Regions from separate parts of the Nocardioides sp. S5-5 genome, predicted to be linked through region 1. Evidence: riboswitches for the same ligand, from Rfam matches in the RefSeq annotation. Region 1 holds a riboswitch; each other region holds the start of a gene.
The links. Region 1 has a riboswitch for glycine ahead of gcvT (glycine cleavage system aminomethyltransferase GcvT). Riboswitches for the same ligand answer to the same signal wherever they lie in the genome.
Positions count from the first base shown of each region.

Region 2: linked by a shared signal. The riboswitch ahead of gcvP (aminomethyl-transferring glycine dehydrogenase) and the one ahead of gcvT (glycine cleavage system aminomethyltransferase GcvT) in region 1 are both predicted to bind glycine.
Region 3: linked by a shared signal. The riboswitch ahead of gcvP (aminomethyl-transferring glycine dehydrogenase) and the one ahead of gcvT (glycine cleavage system aminomethyltransferase GcvT) in region 1 are both predicted to bind glycine.

Region 1 covers NZ_CP199913.1:2,019,720-2,026,408, reverse strand. The annotation lists gene ACUP6Y_RS09535 (SDR family NAD(P)-dependent oxidoreductase) at 48-1,559, opposite strand; glycine riboswitch at 1,645-1,740, shown strand; glycine riboswitch at 1,741-1,842, shown strand; gene gcvT (glycine cleavage system aminomethyltransferase GcvT) at 1,896-3,014, shown strand; gene gcvH (glycine cleavage system protein GcvH) at 3,028-3,402, shown strand; gene ACUP6Y_RS09520 (L-serine ammonia-lyase) at 3,464-4,846, shown strand; gene ACUP6Y_RS09515 (diguanylate cyclase domain-containing protein) at 4,916-6,361, shown strand; gene ACUP6Y_RS09510 (putative bifunctional diguanylate cyclase/phosphodiesterase) at 6,448-6,689, opposite strand, start outside.
Region 2 covers NZ_CP199913.1:2,501,717-2,508,405, forward strand. The annotation lists gene gcvP (aminomethyl-transferring glycine dehydrogenase) at 1-2,029, opposite strand, end outside; glycine riboswitch at 2,112-2,202, opposite strand; gene ACUP6Y_RS11785 (MerR family transcriptional regulator) at 2,236-2,835, opposite strand; gene ACUP6Y_RS11790 (bifunctional nuclease family protein) at 2,977-3,447, opposite strand; gene ftsR (transcriptional regulator FtsR) at 3,479-4,210, opposite strand; gene ACUP6Y_RS11800 (FHA domain-containing protein) at 4,224-4,733, opposite strand; gene gcvH (glycine cleavage system protein GcvH) at 4,774-5,163, opposite strand; gene ACUP6Y_RS11810 (DUF881 domain-containing protein) at 5,174-5,929, opposite strand; gene ACUP6Y_RS11815 (small basic family protein) at 5,922-6,254, opposite strand; gene ACUP6Y_RS11820 (DUF881 domain-containing protein) at 6,251-6,689, opposite strand, start outside.
Region 3 covers NZ_CP199913.1:182,534-189,222, forward strand. The annotation lists gene ACUP6Y_RS00805 (TatD family hydrolase) at 1-775, shown strand, start outside; gene ACUP6Y_RS00810 (hydantoinase/oxoprolinase family protein) at 765-2,342, shown strand; gene ACUP6Y_RS00815 (PDR/VanB family oxidoreductase) at 2,339-3,295, shown strand; gene ACUP6Y_RS00820 (MSMEG_1061 family FMN-dependent PPOX-type flavoprotein) at 3,288-3,977, shown strand; glycine riboswitch at 4,021-4,126, shown strand; glycine riboswitch at 4,127-4,218, shown strand; gene gcvP (aminomethyl-transferring glycine dehydrogenase) at 4,262-6,689, shown strand, end outside.

The DNA of each region.
Region 1 (6,689 bases):
AAATGGGTGATGACATACCGGTCGGATCGGGATCCGGGACCGGCAGCTCACCAGGGCGAGGGCTCGTAGTCCTTCACGAAGCAGCCGTACAGGTCCTCCCCCGCCTCGCCACGCACGATCGGGTCGTAGACCCGGGCCGCGCCGTCGACCAGGTCGAGCGGCGCGTGCCAGCCCTCGGCGGCGATCCGCAGCTTCTCGTGGTGCGGTCGCTCGTCGGTGATCCAGCCGGTGTCGACGGCCGTCATCAGGATCCGGTCGGTCTCGAACATCTCGCCCGACGAGGTGCGGGTCATCATGTTGAGCGCGGCCTTGGCCATGTTGGTGTGCGGGTGCCCGGCGCCCTTGTAGCGACGGGAGAACTGGCCCTCCATCGCCGAGACGTTGACGATGTACGCGCGGCGGGCGCCGTTCTGGACGGCGGCCCGCAGCGCCGGGCGCAGCCGGGAGTTGATCAGGAAGGGCGCGATCGAGTTGCAGAACTGCACCTCGAGCAGCTCCAACGGGTCGACCTCGTCGAGCACCTGGGTCCAGGAGTTGTTGTCCTGGATGTCGGGGATCAGCCCGCCGGCGTCGATCGCGGTGCCGGCCAGGTGCTGCTCGAGCGAGGCGCCGCCGGCCTTCAGCGCGAGCGCGGTCATCGAGGCGGCATTGTGGGCCGCCAGCGCCGCCTCGGCCGACTCCCCCTCGTGGTGGGCGACGGCGTGGTCGGCCAGGGCGCCGGCGATCGCCGCCGGGTGCGCCTCGGAGATCCGGTCGAAGGCCACCATCTCGGGCAGCTCGATCCCGGTGGGCAGCGGCGCCAGCTCGCCCTCGGTGAGGTGCGTGTAGGCGCCCGGCAGGCGTCGTACGGTCTGGCACGCGTTGTTGATGATGATGTCGAGCGGGCCGTCCGCGGCGACGTCGTCGGTCAGCGCGATGACCTGGGTGGGGTCGCGCAGGTCGATGCCGACGACCTTGAGCCGGTGCAGCCACTCGGCGGAGTCCTCCATCGCGGCGAACCGGCGGACGGCGTCCTTCGGGAACCGGGTGGTGATCGTGGTGTGCGCGCCGTCGCGGAGCAGGCGCAGCGCGATGTACATGCCGATCTTGGCGCGACCACCCGTGAGCAGCGCGCGCTTGCCGGTGAGGTCGGTGCGCTGGTCGCGCTTGGCGTGGCTCATCGCGGCGCAGCGCGGGCACAGCCAGTGGTAGAACGCGTCGACCAGGGTGAAGTCCTCCTTGCAGATGTAGCACCCACGCGCGGTGAGCAGCTCACCGGCGAACGCGCCCTGCGCGGTGGAGACCAGCGGGATGCCGGCGGTCTCGTCGTCGATCCGCATCGGCGAGCCGGTCGCCGTCCTCTCGATGACGTCCTGGTCGTGACGCTGCCGCTCCAGCCGGATCTCGGCGCGCCGCTGCTTCTTGATCAGCTTGTACATGTACGACGCCGCCCGCTTCATGGTGCGCACGTCCTCGTGCTCGGGGTCGAGCAGCGGGACCTGACGGAGGACCTTGAGGGTGATCGCGAGCTCGTCCGGGTCGATCCCGGTCAGCCGCTCGGCGGAGTCGGGGCGAGGCACCGCCCGATGGTACGGGGACCGGCCGCCGGATGCCGTATGCTCGCCCCACGCCATGACCGGCGTCACAACTGAACATCGCGCCGTTCGAACCCCGGCGGGAGAGTCCCAGTCCCACGAGGACGGGCGCCGAAGGAGCAAATCTCCCCAAGAATCTCTCAGGCCCCCTGACCGCCGGGACGAGGCGAACTCTGGAAAGACGGACCGGACCCACCGGCCCGCACCCACGGTGCAAGCCGCCCGACGGGCGGTGAAGCTCTCAGGTAGCGATGACAGAGCGGGGAGGCAGCCCAGCCACGCGCGCGGCACACGCCGTGCGCTCCACGAGGAAGCCTCCCGATGACCACACCTTCCGTGACCCCACGGCTCACTCCGCTCCACGACGTCCATATCGCCCTCGGCGCGTCGTTCACCGACTTCGCGGGCTGGCAGATGCCGGTCCGCTACGGCTCGGAGAGCGTCGAGCACCGCGCCGTGCGGACGACGGCCGGGCTGTTCGACCTCACCCACATGGGCGAGATCGAGCTGACCGGCCCCGGCGCGGGCAACGCGCTGGACCACGCGCTGGTCGGCCGGCCGTCCGCGATCGGCGTGGGCCGGGCGCGCTACTCGATGATCTGCGCCGAGGACGGCGGGATCATCGACGACCTCGTCGTCTACCGGCTCGCCGAGGAGCACTACCTCGTCGTCGCGAACGCCGGCAACGTCGCGGTCGTCGCCCCCGAGCTGGTCGCCCGCGCCGGGGGGTACGACGTCACGGTCCGGGACACGTCGGCGCACTGGGCGCTGCTGGCGGTCCAGGGCCCCGCGTCCGCGGAGATCCTGTCCGGGCTGACCGAGCTCGACGTGCCGTCGCTGAGGTACTACGCGATCGACGCCGGCACGGTCGCCGGCATCGACGTGCTGCTCGCCCGCACCGGCTACACCGGCGAGGACGGCTTCGAGGTCTACTGCAAGCCGGGTGACGCCGCCGCCGTCTGGGAGGCGCTCAGCACGGCCGGCGAGGCACACGGCCTGGTCCCCGCCGGACTCGCCTGCCGCGACACGCTGCGCCTCGAGGCCGGGATGCCGCTCTACGGCCACGAGCTCGACCGGGCCACCACGCCGTACGAGGCCGGTCTGGGCCGGGTCGTCGTCCTCGACAAGCCCGAGGGCTTCGTCGGCCAGGCAGCGCTCGCGAAGCGCAAGGCGGAGGGCCCCCAACGGGTCCTCGTCGGCCTGGCCGCCACCGGTCGCCGCTCCCCGCGCGCCGGCTACCCGGTCCTCGACCCGGCCGGCGGTGCCGAGGTCGGCGTCATCACCAGCGGGTCGCCCTCCCCCACGCTGGAGAGGCCGATCGCGATGGCCTACGTGCCGGTCGCCCTGTCGGCGGTCGGCACCCGACTCCAGGTGTCGCTGCGCGGCACCCTCGAGGACGCCGACGTCGTCGAGCTCCCCTTCTACACCCGCAGCCGCTGAGCAGGAGAACCCCATGAGCAACCCCACCCACCTCCGGTACACCGCCGAGCACGAGTGGATCGCCGTCGACGGCGACACCGCCAAGGTCGGCGTGACCGCCTATGCCGCGGACGCCCTCGGCGACGTCGTGTACGTCGACCTGCCCGCCGTCGGCACCGCCGTCACCGCCGGCGAGTCCTGCGGCGAGCTCGAGTCGACCAAGTCGGTCAGCGACCTGTACGCCCCGGTCACCGGCGAGGTGGTCGAGGTCAACGACGCCGTCGACGCCGACCCGAGCCTGGTCAACAGCGACCCGTTCGGCCAGGGCTGGCTGTTCGTCGTCAAGGTGACCGCGACCGGCGAGCTGATGGACGCGGCGGCCTACGACTCCCTGATCGCCTCGACGTGACAGCGGGGTCCATGCGGGCGGCTGTACCGTCGAATCATGGAACGCAGGAGCGAGTGACCCGATGGCGCTGAGCGTCTTCGACCTCTACTCCATCGGCATCGGGCCGTCGTCGTCCCACACGGTCGGCCCGATGCGGGCGGCGCGCACCTTCGCCACCGGCCTCGCGGTCGACGGGGAGCTGCCGCGGGTCGCGCGGGTGCGGGCGGAGCTGTTCGGCTCGCTCGGCGCGACCGGGCACGGCCACGGCTCGGTCAAGGCCGTGATCCTCGGGCTCGAGGGTGACGACCCGGCGACCACCGACACCGCGACGTACGACGCCCGGGTGGCCGCGATCCTCGAGCACGAGCAGCTCCGGATCGCCGGCGAGCGGGCCGTCCGCTTCGAGGCCGACGACGTCGTCATGCACCGCCGCCAGTCGCTGCCCGCGCACCCGAACGGCATGGTGTTCACGGCGTACGACGCCGAGGGCGCCGAGCTGCGCGCTCGCACCTACTACTCGGTGGGCGGCGGCTTCGTGGTCGACGAGACCCAGGTCGGCGCGGACCGGGTGGTCGTGGACGACACGGTGCTGCCGCACCCGTTCACGACCGGCGGCGAGCTGCTCGCCGTGTGCCGCGAGGCCGAGATGAGCGTCTCCGACGTGATGCTCGCCAACGAGCTGACCTGGCGCACCGAGGCCGAGGTGCGGACCGGGCTGCTGGAGATCTGGCGGGTGATGGCCGCCTGCATCGAGGAGGGCTGCCACCGCGAGGGCGTCCTCCCGGGCGGCCTCAAGGTCCCCCGTCGCGCACCCGAGCTGCATGCGAAGCTCTGCGCGGCCGGCAGTCAGGATCCGCTCGACGTCATCGACTGGGTCAACCTGTTCGCGCTCGCGGTCAACGAGCAGAACGCCTCCGGCGGCCGGATCGTGACCGCGCCCACCAACGGCGCCGCCGGCATCGTGCCCGCGGTGCTGCAGTACTGGGTGCGCTTCGTCGCCAGGGACCTGACGCCCGAGCAGGTCGACGACGGCATCGTCCGGTTCCTGCTGACCGGCGCCGCGATCGGCATCCTGGCCAAGATGAACGCCTCCATCTCCGGCGCGGAGGTCGGCTGCCAGGGCGAGGTCGGCTCGGCCTGCGCGATGGCCGCCGGCGCCCTGTGCGAGGTCCTCGGCGGCTCCCCCGAGCAGGTCGAGAACGCCGCCGAGATCGGCATCGAGCACAACCTCGGTCTCACCTGCGACCCGGTCGGCGGGCTGGTCCAGATCCCCTGCATCGAGCGCAACGCCATCGCCTCGGTCAAGGCGATCAACGCCGCCCGGCTCGCCATCCACGGCTCCGGAGCCCACAAGGTCAGCCTCGACAAGGCTCTCAAGACGATGCGCGAGACGGGGCGCGACATGAAGACGAAGTACAAGGAGACCTCACGCGGCGGCCTGGCCGTCAACGTGATCGAATGCTGACTGCTTGGGTCGTCGTCCCTCCTGCCGATGTGCCCCGTGAGAGCCGTCGACGAGAGGGGAGCACGAGCCGTGGCACGACGCGTCTCCAAGGCCATGCTGCCCGGGCCCGGGTTCGCGGTGGCGTACGCGCTGGCCATCCTCGCCGGGCGGGCGACCCGGGTGGAGGGCAGCGAGGTGTCGCTCGTGTGGCCCGCCGCCGCGGTCGCCGTGCTCTGGGGGCTGCACGCATCCGGCCTCCCACGGGTGCCGGCGGCCCTCCACTGGACCGGGCTCGCCGCACTCACCTTCGGCGTCAACCTGACGACCGGCGCCGCGGCTGACCTGTCGGCCTGGTTCGTGCTGGTCAACGTCGCGCTGGCCGCGGTCACGGCCGCCGTCCTGCGGTACGGCGACCGCCCGGTCCGGCTGCGGGAGCCGGCCGACCTCGGCCGGCTGGTCGGGGCGATCGTGGCCGGCACCCTGGTGGCGGCGGCGCTGGCCGTGCTCTGGTTCGCCGCCGAGGGCCAAGACGACCTGCTGCGCACGTTCGCGCTGTTCGCGGTCCGCAACGGCGTGACCGCACTGGCCGGGGTGGCGGTGGTGCTGCGGTTGCGCGACGCCCGATGGCGGCCGCCGGCGCTGACGCTGACCCGGGTGGCCGAGACGCTCGCGTGCGCCGCGCTGGTCTGCGTCGTGTTCGCCCGGGTGTTCTGGCTCAACCCCGGCCACCCCAACGCCTTCGGGGTGATGCTGCCCGCGATGTGGGTCTCGCTGCGGTTCTCGACCACGACGAGCACGGTCTTCCTGACCGGCGCGGGCGCCACGATCATGGGCGCCACGCTGCTCGACCGCGGCGCACTGCAGGACATGGCGCCGCAGGAGCAGGCGCTGCTGGCGCAGGGCATGGTCGGCGCGCTCGCCGTGGTCGTGCTGACGCTCGCGCTGTTCCGCGACTCGCGCAACGAGCTGATCGCCGAGCTGCGGGACCTGGCCCTGCGCGACCCGCTGACCGGCCTGGCCAACCGGGCTCTGCTCAACCAGCGCCTCGAGGAGCTGCTGCGCCAGGAGCCGCCCGAGACGGTGGGCGTGCTGCTGCTCGACCTCGACGGCTTCAAGTCGGTCAACGACGCGTGGGGCCACGAGGAGGGCGACCTGCTGCTGGTCGAGATCGCCGGCCGGCTCACCGACGTGACCCGGCCCGGCGACACGGTGGCGCGGCTCGGCGGCGACGAGTTCGTCGTGCTCTGCCCCGGGTTGGGCGACCCGGCGGAGCTGGAGCTGTGCGCCGAGCGGATCCGCCGGCGGGTGGCACTGCCCTACGGTCAGGCCGCGGACGCGCCGTACGACCGGATCACGGCGAGCGTCGGCGCCGTCGTCTCGGAGCGCACCAGCACGCCGCGCTCGCTGCTGGCCGCCGCCGACCGGGCGATGTACGACGCCAAGCCGGCCGGGCGGGGGCTCAGCGACCGGGGAGCACCGGCCGCGCGATGGCCGGCAGGGCCTCGCGCGGCAGCAGGCGCGCCTGCTCGTGGCTGAGCCGGCGGTTGCGTGGCCGGCGTGTCTACCGCCGGGCCACGACCGACGGCACCCGGCCGCGACGCCCCAGGGCAAGAGTTGGTCATCTAGGTACGCGACAGCGCCCGGGCCACCATCTCCAGCGAGCCGGCGGGGACGCCGGGGCTGTACAGGTAGCCCTGCACCTCGTCGCACCCCCGCTCCCGCAGGTACCGCTCCTGGGCGGGGGTCTCGACGCCCTCGGCGACCACGGTCATGCCGAGGGCGTGGGCCATCACGATGATGGCGTCGACGATGGCGGCGTTCTCGGCGGTGCTGATCTCCTGGACGAACGAGCGGTCGATCTTGA
Region 2 (6,689 bases), 480 kb from region 1:
AGCCGAGCAGCGCGTTGAAGTTCGCCCCGTCGATGTAGACCTGGCCGCCGTGCTCGTGGACCAGGTCGCACAGCTCGGTGATGGTCTCCTCGTAGACGCCGTGGGTCGAGGGGTAGGTGACCATGATCGCGGCGAGCGTCTCGGCGTGCTGCTCGCACTTCGCGCGCAGGTCGGCGAGATCGACGGTGCCGTCGTCGGCGGCCTTGACCACCACGACCTTCATGCCGGCCATCACCGCGGAGGCCGGGTTGGTGCCATGGGCCGAGGACGGGATCAGGCAGACGTCGCGCTGGCCCTGGCCGTTGGCCCGGTGGTAGTTGCGGATGGCGAGCATGCCGGCGTACTCGCCCTGGGCGCCGGCGTTGGGCTGGATCGAGACCCGGTCGTAGCCGGTCACCTCGGCGAGCCAGCCCTCGAGCTGGTCGATCAGCTGTCGATAGCCGTCGGCGTCCGCGGCCGGCGCGAACGGGTGCAGGTTGGCGAACCCGGCCAGCGAGATCGGCTCCATCTCGGTGGTCGCGTTGAGCTTCATCGTGCAGGAGCCGAGCGGGATCATGCCGCGGTCGAGCGCGTAGTCGCGATTCGAGAGCCGCGCCAGGTAGCGCAGCATCGAGGTCTCGTTGTGATGGGTGTTGAACACCGGGTGGGTGAGGAACCCGGTGGTGCGCTCGAGGTCCTCGGGCAGCCCCGCGTCCCCCTCCGCCGACACGGCGGACACGCCGAAGGCGCCGAGCACGGCGACCAGGGTGGCCTCCCCCGCGGTCTCGCCGAAGGCGACGGCGACCGTGTCGGCGTCGACGATGCGCAGGTGGATCGACGCCTCGCGGGCGGCGGCCACGACGGCCTCCGCGCGCCCCGGCACCCGGACGGTGAGGGTGTCGAAGAAGGAGTCGTTGACGACCTCGACGCCCGCGGCCGCGAGCGAGGCGGCGGCGCGGCGGGCCAGGTCGTGGATGTCCCCTGCGATCGCTCGCAGTCCCTCGGGACCGTGGTAGACGGCGTACATGCCCGCGGTGACGGCGAGCAGAACCTGGGCGGTGCAGATGTTGGACGTCGCCTTGTCGCGGCGGATGTGCTGCTCGCGGGTCTGCAGTGCCAGACGGTACGCCGGACGGCCCTCCGCGTCGACCGAGACGCCGACCAGGCGCCCGGGCAGCTGGCGCTCGAGACCCTCGCGCACCGCCATGAAGCCGGCGTGCGGGCCGCCGTAGAACAGCGGGACGCCGAGGCGCTGGGCCGAGCCGACGACGACGTCGGCGCCGAGGGTGCCGGGGGCCTCGAGCAGGGTGAGCGCGAGCAGGTCGGCCGCGACGACGGCCAGGCCGCCGCGCTCGTGGACGGCGTCGACGAGCGGCTTCAGGTCGGCGACCCGGCCGGAGGCGCCCGGGTACTGGACCAGCACTCCGCAGACGTCGCCGTCGGGCAGCCCCGCGGAGAGGTCGGCGACCAGGATCTCGATGCCGAGGCCCTCGCAACGGGTGGCGACCACGTCGATGGTCTGCGGCAGCGCGTCGGCGTCGACGACGAACGGGCCGTGCGCCTTCGCCCCCTTGTTCCTGGGGAGTGCGCGGTGCGCCAGGGCCACGGCCTCAGCCGCGGCGGTGCCCTCGTCGAGCAGCGACGACCCGGCGGTGTGGAGGCCCGTCAGGTCCGCGACCATGGTCTGGAAGTTGATGAGGGCCTCGAGCCGGCCCTGGGAGATCTCCGGCTGGTAGGGCGTGTAGGCGGTGTACCAGCTCGGGTCCTCGAGCACGTTGCGCCGGATCACCGCCGGGGTCACGGTGGCGTGGTAGCCCAGACCGATCATCGACTCACCGGGGACGTTCGCGCCGGCCAGCGCCCGCAGCTCGGCCGCGGCCGTCTCCTCGTCGACGCCGGCGGGCAGTCCCAGCGGGTCGGTGGACCGGATCGACTTCGGGACGGCCGCGTCCATCAGCGCATCGAGGGAGGCGTGGCCGAGACGGTCGAGCATGGTCTCGACCTGGGTGTCGTCCGGGCCGATGTGACGGGTGACGAAGGGGGCGCTCATGGCTAGGCGTGCTCCTGGGGTGGGGTCGACATCGATCGAGCCCTCCCCCTCTGTCAGCGCATCACTGCACCTTCAGAGTCGCCTGCTCCACACGGTCCTGGCGCCTGAGAGGTTCCGGGGAGGGATTGCCCCTTCGGCGCAGGCACGGGACCTGACTCTCCCGTGCGGCATCAACAGCGGCTACAGCCTACAGGTACGACGACCCGTCAGCCGACGTTGCGCGCCGCACGACGGGCGGCGAGCTCGTCTCCGGTGATCGGCGTGGCCGGGGCCGACTCGTTGGCGTGCTCGCTCGGGAGCTCGGCCAGCGTGCCCTCGATCTCGCGCCACACACCGCCGATCGCGATGCCGAACACGCCCTGTCCGCCCTGCAGCAGGTCGATGACCTCGTCGTTGCTCGTGCATTCGTAGACCGAGGCGCCGTCGCTCATCAAGGTGACCTGGGTGAGGTCGTCGGTGCCGCGCTCGCGCAGGTGGCTGACCGCGGTGCGGATGTTCTGCAGCGAGATGCCGGCATCGAGGAGCCGCTTGATGATCTTGAGGATCAAGATGTCGCGGAAGCTGTAGAGACGCTGCGAGCCGGAGCCCTTGGCTCCGCGCACGCTCGGCTCGATCAGGCCGGTGCGGGCCCAGTAGTCGAGCTGGCGGTAGGTGATGCCGGCGGCGTTGCAGGCGGTGGGGCCGCGGTAGCCGAGGTCGCTCGGCAGAGGCGAGACGTCATCGGTGAACAGCAGACCCTGCTCCTGCGCGGCAGCGGTCGCCGCGGTCACGTCCTGGCCGACCTTCTCGGGCTGCTGCTCGTTCACGGATCCTCCAGGTCGGGCGCTTCAGGCAAGGGGGGATTGCACTGCTGTCATTTCGACTCTCTCACGGTACGGCCGGGGTGTCGGGCCGGTCAAAGACGTGACCGGGCGTGTCGCCGAAAACCCTCACCCTGAGGCTGAGACTCACCCCTCGGCGCCGAAGTCCTCGGGCGAGACGTGGTCGAGGAACTCGCGGAACGCCTCGACCTCGTCCTCCTCCTCGGCCGGCGCGGCGAGCCCGGCCTCGGCGAGTACGTCGTCGGAGCAGTAGATGGTCGTGCCGGTGCGCAGCGCGAGCGCGATCGAGTCGGAGGGTCGGGCGCTGACCTCGACGCCGGAGGCGAAGACCAGGGTCGCGTAGAAGACGTTGTCGCGCACGTCGGTGATCCGGACCTCGCTCAGCTCGTTCCCGGTCGCGGTGAGCACGTCCTTCATCAGGTCGTGGGTCAACGGCCGCGGGGGGACGACGCCCTGCTGCGCGAAGGCGATCGCCGTCGCCTCCACGGCGCCGATCCAGATCGGCAGGTAGCGCTCACCGCCCACCTCCCGCAGCAGCACGATCGGCTGGTTGGAGGGCATCTCCACCCGGACACCCATCACGTCGACCTCGCGCATGCGTCCAGCCTACTGCGTCGGGGGTGCGGACTCAGATGCGGCGCAGGCCCGCCTTCACCAAGGTGGCGTGCAGTCGCACCGACAGCGCGGCGATCTCGCTGACCGCCTCCTCGGCACGCGCGCTCGCCCCGGCGTCGCGGCCCTTGCGGGGCGTGACGACCTGCTGAATCAGCCCGACCTCGCGATCGGCGGCGGAGCGGAAGGCGCGCAGGTGTCGCGGCTCGATGCCGTAGTCGGCCAGCTCGCGCGCGGTCTGGGCGATCACCAGCGCGTCGGTGTCGTAGTGCCCGGTCGGCGACGGGCTGATCAGCGCGAAGGACTCGAGCTGCGCGAGCAGGTCCTCGTCGATCTCGGCGACCTTGACCAGCTCCTTGCGCGAGAGCCGCAGCCGGTCGGTGCGGCGGAACGACTCGGGCGCGGGCAGCCCGTCGGCCCCGAGCGCGACGGTCGGCACGGTCGGGACGACCGGCTCCGGCTCCGGCGGGGTCAGGCCCCGGTCGATGGCGTCGAGATGCTCGCCGATCACCTTGAGCGGCAGGTAGTGGTCGCGCTGCATCCGCAGGATGTAGCGCAGCCGCTCGATGTCGGCCTCGGAGAACTTGCGGTAGCCCGCGGGCGTGCGCTCCGGCTTCACGAGCCCCTCGGCCTCGAGGAAGCGGATCTTGGGGATGCTGATGTCCTCGAAGTCGGCGCGCAGTCGGTCGAGCACCTGGCCGATGTTGAGCCGTGGCTCCCGCTCGCCCCGAGCGACGGCAGCAGTCATCCTGCGACCGTCCTCAGACGCTCTCGTGGCCCGCGAAGAAGACCAGTCGGTACTTGCCGACCTGGACCTCGTCGCTGTCCTTGAGCTGGACCTTCTCGATCCGGTCGCGGTTGACGTAGGTGCCGTTGAGGCTGCCGGCGTCCTCGACCGTGAAGCTGTCGCCGTCGCGACGGAAGACCGCGTGCCGGCGAGAGACGGTGACGTCGTCGAGGAAGATGCCGCTCTCCGGGTGGCGACCGGCGCTGACCTCGTCGGCGTCGAGCAGGAACCGGCTGCCCGAGCCCGGTCCCTTCTGGACGACGAGCAGCGCGTGGCCGACCGGCAGCGCGTCGACGGCCGCGGCGTCGACCGGGCTCAGGGCCCGGTCGGACGTCTCGACGCCGGCGGCTCCGCCGCCGAACTGGATCGTCGCCGTGGCGTCGGTCACAGGCGCCGGCTCAGGGGCGACCAGGCGGTTCCCGCACTGCGAGCAGAAGCGGGCGTCATCGGGGTTCTGCCGACCACAGGCGGTGCAGAACGGCATCAGTTGCTCCTCACGGTGGGTCTGCTACGAACCTACCGGATCAGTTGTCGAGCTGGGCCTCATATGCGGCAGCGTCGAGCAGCCCCTCGAGGGCGCCGGCGTCGGCGGGGACGACCTCGAAGAGCCAGCCCGCGCCGTACGGGTCGTTGTTGACCAGCTCGGGCGTGGCGTCGAGCGCCTCGTTGACGGCGACGACCTCGCCGCTCACCGGGGCGTAGACGTCGCTGACGGACTTGGTCGACTCGAGCTCGCCGCAGGACTCACCGGCGGTGACGGCGGCACCTACCTCCGGGAGCGAGACGTAGACGATGTCGCCGAGGGCGTCCTGGGCGTAGTCGGTGATCCCGACCCGCACCGAGCCGGCGCTCTCGCCCGGCTGCCGCAGCCACTCGTGCTCGACGGTGTACTTCAGGTCCGCGGGGTTCGTCATGGCCCGAAGGCTACTGCCCCTGGTCCGGAACGGCATACGAAGGCTCGTCGCGTCGCACCACGGACTCGATGTCCACCGTGCGCAGCTGCTGGACGGCCACCACGGCGCCGTCCTCCTCGAGCTGCTTCTTGGGGCCGAGCGCGAAGGTCATCGCGTTGGCCAGGGCGCCCGGCTCGCCGATCGCCACCACGACGTACGGCGCCTCGATCCGCTCCCCGTCGACGACGAACCCGCCGTCGGACTCCGTGAACGAGGTCTGCGCCACGACCCGCACGGCGCCGTTGATCTCGATCGCCTCGGCACCGACGGTGCGCAGCTCCTGGATGGTGTCGAGCAGGGAGCCGAGCCGCACCCGGCCGTCCTGCTCCTCGATGGTGACCCGCAGGCCCGGGCCGGTGACCGGTACCAGGCCGGCCAGGATGTTGAGGTCGTCGACCTCGGCGTCGGCCTGGTCGATGGCGGTCTGCCGCTTCGAGGAATCGTCGCGCAGTCCGCCGGCGACCTCCTCGAGCCGGTCGATCTCGGTCTCGGTCCGCTGGCGGGTCCCGGCGAGGCCGTTGAGCAGGTCGATCAGCTCCTGCTCGCGCAGGCCGGCATAGGTGTCGTCGGTGCCGGCGGTGCGCACCTGGGTCACGGCGCCGAAGCCGAGCAGGGCCAGCAGCGCCGCGGCGACCAGCTGCCGGCGCGAGGGGCGCAGCAGCGCCGCCCGGAGCCGGTCGACGGGACCCTGGTCGACGGGGCTCCGCTCGGCGTCCTGGTCAGGCATGGAAGATGTGCCTGCGGATGGCGGCGACGTTGGTGAAGATCCGGATGCCGAGGACGACGATGACGCCGGTCGAGAGCTGGCCGCCGACGCCGAGCCGGTCGCCGAGGTAGACGATGCCGGCGGCGATCACGACGTTGCTGAGGAACGAGACGACGAAGACCTTGTCGTCGAAGATCCCGTCGAGGTAGGCGCGCAGCGCGCCGAAGACGGCGTCGAGGGCGGCGACCACCGCGATCGGGAGGTACGGCTCGATCGTGCGCGGCACGTCGGGCTGGAACACGAAGCCGAGGACGACGCCCACCACGAGTCCGAGAACCGCGATCACGGCCCGTCACCTCCCTGCTGCCCCTGGGGCTTGGTCTGCTTCTGCTCGGCCGACCGTAGCCGCTGCAGCGCGCCGGGCGCGGCAGGCAGATGCAGGTCGTCCACATTGTCCATCTTCTGCTCGAAGCCGTACTGCCGGGCCAGGTTCAAGAACCGCAGCCCGGCCTGGCTGTCGGCGAACCCGGACGCGAGGCTCTGGCGCTCGCCGATGGCGAGCACCGTGAACGGCGGCGCCACCCCGACGCCGTTCACCTCGATCGCCTCGCCGACGTTGGTGATCCCGCCGTGGGCGTTGAGCCGCTGGCCGTTGACGGAGATCGCCTCGGCGCCGGCCTCCCACAGCCCGTCGACGAGCAGGGCGAGGTCGGAGGCGCGCAGCTGCTCCTCGGCGCCGGCGTACGGCGGGTCGTCGACGGTGACCCGGACGCCGGGGCCG
Region 3 (6,689 bases), 1.8 Mb from region 1:
TCACTGTCACCTTGGCCGTTACCACGACCGTGACCGGGTGCTTGAGACCTGCCGGGAGTGCGAGATCGAGATCATCGTCGCTACGGCCCGCCCCTCTGAGGCGCAGCACCTGGATGAGCTGCTGCGTGGCGTACCCGGTACACAGGTCGGACTCGGCTTTCACCCCGAGGCCGCGGGGAGCGTCTACAACGCCAGCGAGCTGGCCACGCTGGAGGCCATCGCCCCCCGCTTCGCATGGGTGTCCGAGATAGGTTTGGACCGCCCAATCGCAGACACCGTCGGACCGGACTTTGGCAACGGCCCCACGTTCGCGGCTCAACACGAACTACTTGAGCGCGTCTTGGACCTCACCGGACCGACGCGCGGCTACTCGATACATTCGCGTGGCGCCGTCAGGGAGGTTGTGGGGACACTGGCCAGGTTCCAGGTGGAGCACGCCGTTCTGCATTCCTTCGCAGGGAACCGTGGTGAACTGACCATGGTTCTTGACGCCGGGTTCCGGCTTTCCATCCACCCGACCATGCTCGAGACCGAGGAGGGTCGAGACCTCATCCGGTCAATTCCTGCAGATCGAATGCTCCTCGAGACCGACGGTCCCTACTTCTCTTGGATGGGCCGCCGCATCCAACCACACGACTGCGCCGAGATCGTGCGGTACATCAGCGAGGTGCGGGGCGCGCGCGCCACACAGGTGAGCGAAATCATCTCCGACAACTACCGCCTCCTCGCCAGTGAGGTGAAGGCAGCACATGACAGGAATTTCAATGCGAACTGAGCCGTCTGCCCCTGCAATCCGCATCGGTCTGGATGTCGGCGGAACTCACACCGACGCCGTGGCCATCGACGAGCGTGACACCGTGGTGGCTTGGGCGAAGCAACACACAACTGCCGACGTCAGCGGCGGCGTGGAGCGCGCCCTCGATGAAATCCTAGCCCAGCTCGGAGACTCGGTAGAGCGGGTTGGCGCGGTCATGCTGGGAACCACGCACGGCATCAACGCCATTCTCGAACGGCGCGGTCTTGCAAAAATTGCCGTGATCCGACTCGGCGCCCCCGCTACGCGGAGCATCCCGCCGCTGATGCCTTGGCCCCATGATCTGCGTGAGAACGCTGTAGTGGCCAGCACGATCCTCACCGGCGGGAACTACGTCGCCGGCCGAGCCATTCGTCGAACGGACCGCGAAGAGCTCATGGAGTTCCTCAAGCCCATCGCTGGCACGGTCGATGCGGTGGCTATTACCGGCGTGTTTAGTCCGGCCTACCGTGACCAAGAAATCGAAACGGCCGACGTGGTTCGCGAGGTCCTGGGCGAGCACGTCGGGATCTCTATGAGCCACGAAGTCGGCTCCCTGGGGTTGCTGGCGCGCGAGAATGCAACTGCACTCAACGCGGCACTCCACCACGTCGCCACTGAGGTGGCGTCGTCGCTGCAGACCGTCCTGGAGAAGCGCGGAGTCCGCGCTGCGACCTACTTCGCGCAGAACGACGGCACTCTCATGGGCCTGGAGCAGGCAACCCGGTTCCCGGTCTTCACCATCGGATCAGGTCCGGCCAACTCAATCCGAGGGGCCGCCTTCCTTACCGGTCTGACCAACGCCCTCATCGCCGACGTCGGCGGCACCTCGACCGACTTCGGCGTACTCATCGACGGGTTTCCTCGGGAAGCATCGATGGGCGCTGAGCTTGCGGGCGTCAAGACCAATTTCCGAATGCCCGACGTGCTCAGCATCAGCATCGGTGGCGGCACGGTCGTAACACAGGACGGCTCCGGCGGCGTCCGAGTCGGCCCCCAATCTCTGGGATATCGCGTCGCGCAAGAGGGCTTGGTGTTTGGCGGTTCAGTCCCAACGTTGACCGACGCAGCCGTGGCAGCGGGACGCGGCGACATCGGCAGCCACCCGGTTCCCGCTGACCTGCGTGCCACGCTCGGCCAGGCAATGTCAGTGGCCGACGAGACACTCGCCGACGCGGTCGAGAGTATGAATCTGTCCCGCGAGATCAACTCGTTGGTGGTTGTCGGGGGAGGATCGGCCCTCATCAGCGACGGCCACGGCCGCATGCCCAAGGTGATCCGACCCAGCCACGGCGCAGTCGCCAATGCGGTTGGGGTTGCCATCGCCCCAGTCAGCAGCCGTTGGGACACGATCATCCCGGCTGGACAGGACCGCCGACGCGCCATCGACGACGCCTCGGACATCGCAACCGCGCGGGCCATCCAAGCTGGCGCGGACCCGAGCCGCATCGAGATCGTCGAAGTAACGGAGACCCCGATCGGGTACCTGCCAGAACCGGCCACGCGCCTCCAGGTGCGCGCGGCAGGACCACTCGGGAGAGTGTCGTGACCGGCAGCCCGACCACGTTTCTCCGTGTGCGGGTCGAGGAGCTTCGATACGAGGCCGAAGGCGTCGTCTCCGTCCTCCTGCGAGGCTTGGACGGCGACCTGCCAGCCTGGGAGCCTGGGGCCCACATTGGCCTGGTACTACCGAACCGGGTCGAGCGTCAGTACTCGCTCATCGAGTCCTACGCTACGTACAACTCCTACCGCATCGCCGTCCTTCTGGACCCGCTGAGCCGCGGAGGCTCCGAATACGTTCACTACTTCCTACGGCCCGGGCAGATCGTCACTATGAGCTCGCCGCGCAACAACTTCGCACTCCCGGAGTCGGAGGCGCTCGTCTTCATCGCCGGCGGCATCGGCATCACTCCGATCATCCCGATGATCCGAGCCGCGGAGGCTGCCGGAATCCGATGGACCTTGGACTACGGCAGCCGCAATCGGAGCTCCATGGCTTTCGCCGACTCCTTCGGAGACCTCGGCGACCGCGTGCGGTACTGGCCGTTCGACGAAACCGGTCACCTTCCACTCGACGACATCATCGCGGGTGCCGACACGGACGCCGCGTTCATCTGCTGCGGACCTGAGCCATTGCTGGTAGCGGTGGAACAAGTCGTCACCCGGTCCGGACGGTCGCCCTCCTCTCTGCACGTGGAGAGGTTCAAGCCTCGGCCGCGTCCGCCACAGGTGAATCGCGCGGTCACCGTCCGGGCGATCAAGAGCGCACGGACCATCAACGTCGACGCCGATACCTCCCTACTCGACGGACTGGCGCGAGCCGGCATCCCCGTCAGCGCGAGTTGTCGCTCCGGAGTCTGCGGAACCTGCGAAGTCGAGATCTTGGCCGGGCGCCCCGAGCACCGCGACGACGTCTTGACCCGCGAACAACAGGAAACAGGCCGCACCATGATGGTGTGCGTGTCGCGCGCCCTCGGCAGAGAGATAAGTCTCAATGTCTGAGCTCAACGTGACTCCGGCCTCCGGGTCGGCAGTGCGCCCCTCCGCCCGTTCCCTCCTCGACCGGGTCCGCCGGCTCAGCGTCCAGGAGGTCTGTGATGTGCTGGGTACCCCCGACGCTCCCGTGCTAGACAAGATTGATCGGGACCTGGGTCTGACGGCCCAGCGCTTCATCGCACATGCTCCGTTCGTTTGCCTAGCAACTCACGGAGCCAAGGGAGCTGACTCCAGCCCTCGGGGAGACGGTCCGGGCTTCGTGAAGGTGCTCGACGACGCCACCCTCAGCCTCCCAGATCGTTCGGGCAACGCTCTGGCCGACAGCTTCAGGAACCTCGCGTGCAACTCCGAGATCGGCATGCTTTTTCTCGTCCCAGGGATGCGAGAGACCTTGCGAGTCAACGGAAAGGCATTCGTCACCGACGACGTTCACCTCCGTCACCAGCACGAGGCGGACGGCCGCGTACCTAAACTTGTGCTCATCGTCGAGGTCGAAGAGAACTATTTCCACTGCGGGAAGGCGCTCATCCGATCCCGTCTCTGGGACCCCGCCGCGCAAGTCAACCCCGCCGACGTGGTGATGAGCAGCAACGTGTTCTCCCTTCGCAACACCGAGCGATCCGCGGTGACCACTACGACGTCGGAACTGACCGACGGTCTGGCGCACAGCTACGTGGCCGACCTCTGACGACCGCGCCAGGCGCACCAAGACAACTCCATATCGGCCGTTCGAAGCCGAAGCAGGAGAGCCCTCGCCTGACCCGATGGGTCGGGACGGGGCGCCGTAGGAGCAACTCTCCCCGAGAAACTCTCAGGCCCCATCACTGCTCGGCGAGGCAACTCTGGAAAGTCAGGACCCATGTCCTGCGCCCACGGTGCAAGCCGCTCACGCGGTGAAGCTCTCAGGTACCCATGACAGAGCGGGGAGGCAAGCGAAGCAGGGTGCACGCACCCTCGACGACGGGAGCCTCCGTGTCCTCGAACGACCCCACCCCTTCAAGCGCCTCCTTCAGCGAGCGCCACATCGGCACCGACGCCTCCGAGCAGGCGAAGATGCTGGCCGAGATCGGCTACGCGAGCCTCGACGAGCTGATGGCCGCCGCCGTACCGGCCGGCATCGTCTCGCCCGAGCCCCTGCGGCTGCCCGCACCGGCGAGCGAGACCGAGGCCCTGGCCGAGCTCGCCGTCCTGGCGGGACGCAACGACGTCGGCGTGGCGATGATCGGCTGCGGCTACCACCCGACGATCACGCCGCCGGTGATCCGCCGCAACCTGCTGGAGGCCCCGGCCTGGTACACGGCGTACACGCCCTACCAGCCGGAGATCAGCCAGGGCCGGCTCGAGGCGCTGATCAACTTCCAGACCGTCGTCGGCGACCTCACCGGCCTGCCGACCGCGAACGCCTCGCTGCTCGACGAGGCCACCGCGGTGGTCGAGGCGATCATGGTGATGCGCCGCGCGTCGCGGTCGAGGTTCCCGCGGGTGCTGGTCGACGCGGACACGCTGCCGCAGACCCTCGCCGTGCTCGCCACCCGGGCCGAGGCCGTCGGCCTCGAGGTCGAGCTGGTCGACCTCGACGCGCCCCTCCCGGACGGTGAGTTCTTCGGCCTGCTCGCGTCCTACCCCGGCTGCTCGGGCGAGGTCCGCGACCTGCGGCCGATCGCCGCCGAGGCCGCCGCACGCGGTGCGTCCGTCGCCGTGACCTGCGACCCCCTCGCGCTCACCCTGCTCACCCCGCCCGGCGAGATGGGCGCCGACATCGCCGTCGGCTCCACCCAGCGCCTCGGCGTCCCGATGTTCTACGGCGGTCCACACGCCGCCTTCATCGCCGTCCGCGAGGGCCTCGAGCGGCACCTGCCCGGACGGCTCGTGGGCGTCTCCATCGACGCGTCCGGGCAGCCGGCGTACCGCCTCGCGCTGCAGACCCGCGAGCAGCACATCCGCCGCGACAAGGCGACCTCCAACATCTGCACCGCGCAGGTGCTGCTGGCGATCACCGCCGGCATGTACGCCGTCCACCACGGCCCCGACGGCCTGCGCCGGATCGCCGGGCAGGTCCACGCGCGCACCGCCGAGATCGCCTCCGAGCTGGAGGTGCGCGGCGTGCGCCGGGTCAACCGGCACTTCTTCGACACCCTCGTCGTCGAGGTCGCGGACGCCGCGGCCGTCGTCGCCCGGGCCCGCGCCGCCGGCATCCTGCTGCGCCCGGTCGACGACACCCACGTCGGCATCACCTGCTCGGAGATCACCACCGCCGACCACGTCGCGTCCGTCGTCGACGCCGTCGAGCCGCGGACCGATGGTGGCGTCATGGTCCAGGTGGGCACCGGGATCCCGGCGGCGGTGCGTCGTACCTCGGCCTTCCTCGAGCACCCGGTCTTCCACCGGCACCGCTCGGAGACCGCGATGCTGCGCTACCTGCGGGCGCTCTCCGACAAGGACTACGCGCTGGACCGCGGGATGATCCCGCTCGGCTCCTGCACGATGAAGCTCAACGCCACCGCGGAGATGGAGCCCATCTCGTGGCCCGGCTTCGCCGACATGCACCCGCTCGCCCCGCTCGAGGACGTCGCCGGCTACCGCGTCCTCGTCGAGCAGCTCGAGGAGTGGCTGGCCGAGATCACCGGGTACGCCGCAGTGTCGATCCAGCCCAACGCGGGCTCGCAGGGCGAGCTCGCCGGCCTGCTCGCCATCCGCGCCTACCACCACGACCGCGGCGAGGCGCAGCGCGACGTCTGCCTGATCCCCTCCAGCGCCCACGGCACCAACGCCGCCTCCGCGGTGCTCGCCGGCTTCCGGGTCGTCGTCGTGGCCTCCCGCGAGGACGGCACCGTCGACCTCGACGACCTGGCCGCGAAGTGCGCCGAGCACGCCGACCGGCTCGCCGCCGTGATGGTGACCTACCCGTCCACCCACGGCGTCTACGAGACCGGCATCACCGACCTGTGCGACCTGGTGCACCGCCACGGCGGCCAGGTGTACGTCGACGGCGCCAACCTCAACGCGCTGGTCGGCATCGCGCGCCCGGGGGAGTTCGGCGGCGACGTCTCGCACCTCAACCTCCACAAGACCTTCGCGATCCCCCATGGTGGCGGCGGCCCGGGCGTCGGTCCCGTTGCGGTCGCGGCCCACCTGGCGCCGTACCTGCCGAGCCACCCGCTGCACCCGGTCCCGGAGCAGCGCGCGGGCATCGGGCCGATCAGTGCCGCGCCCTACGGCTCGGCGGGCGTGCTGCCGATCGCGTGGGCCTATGGCCGGATGATGGGGGCCGACGGGCTGCGCCGGGCGACCCAGACGGCGGTGCTCGGCGCCAACTACCTCGCCCACCGCCTCGCTCCTCACTTCCCGCTGCTCTACACCGCCGAGAACGGACTCGTCGCGCACGAGTGCATCGTCGACC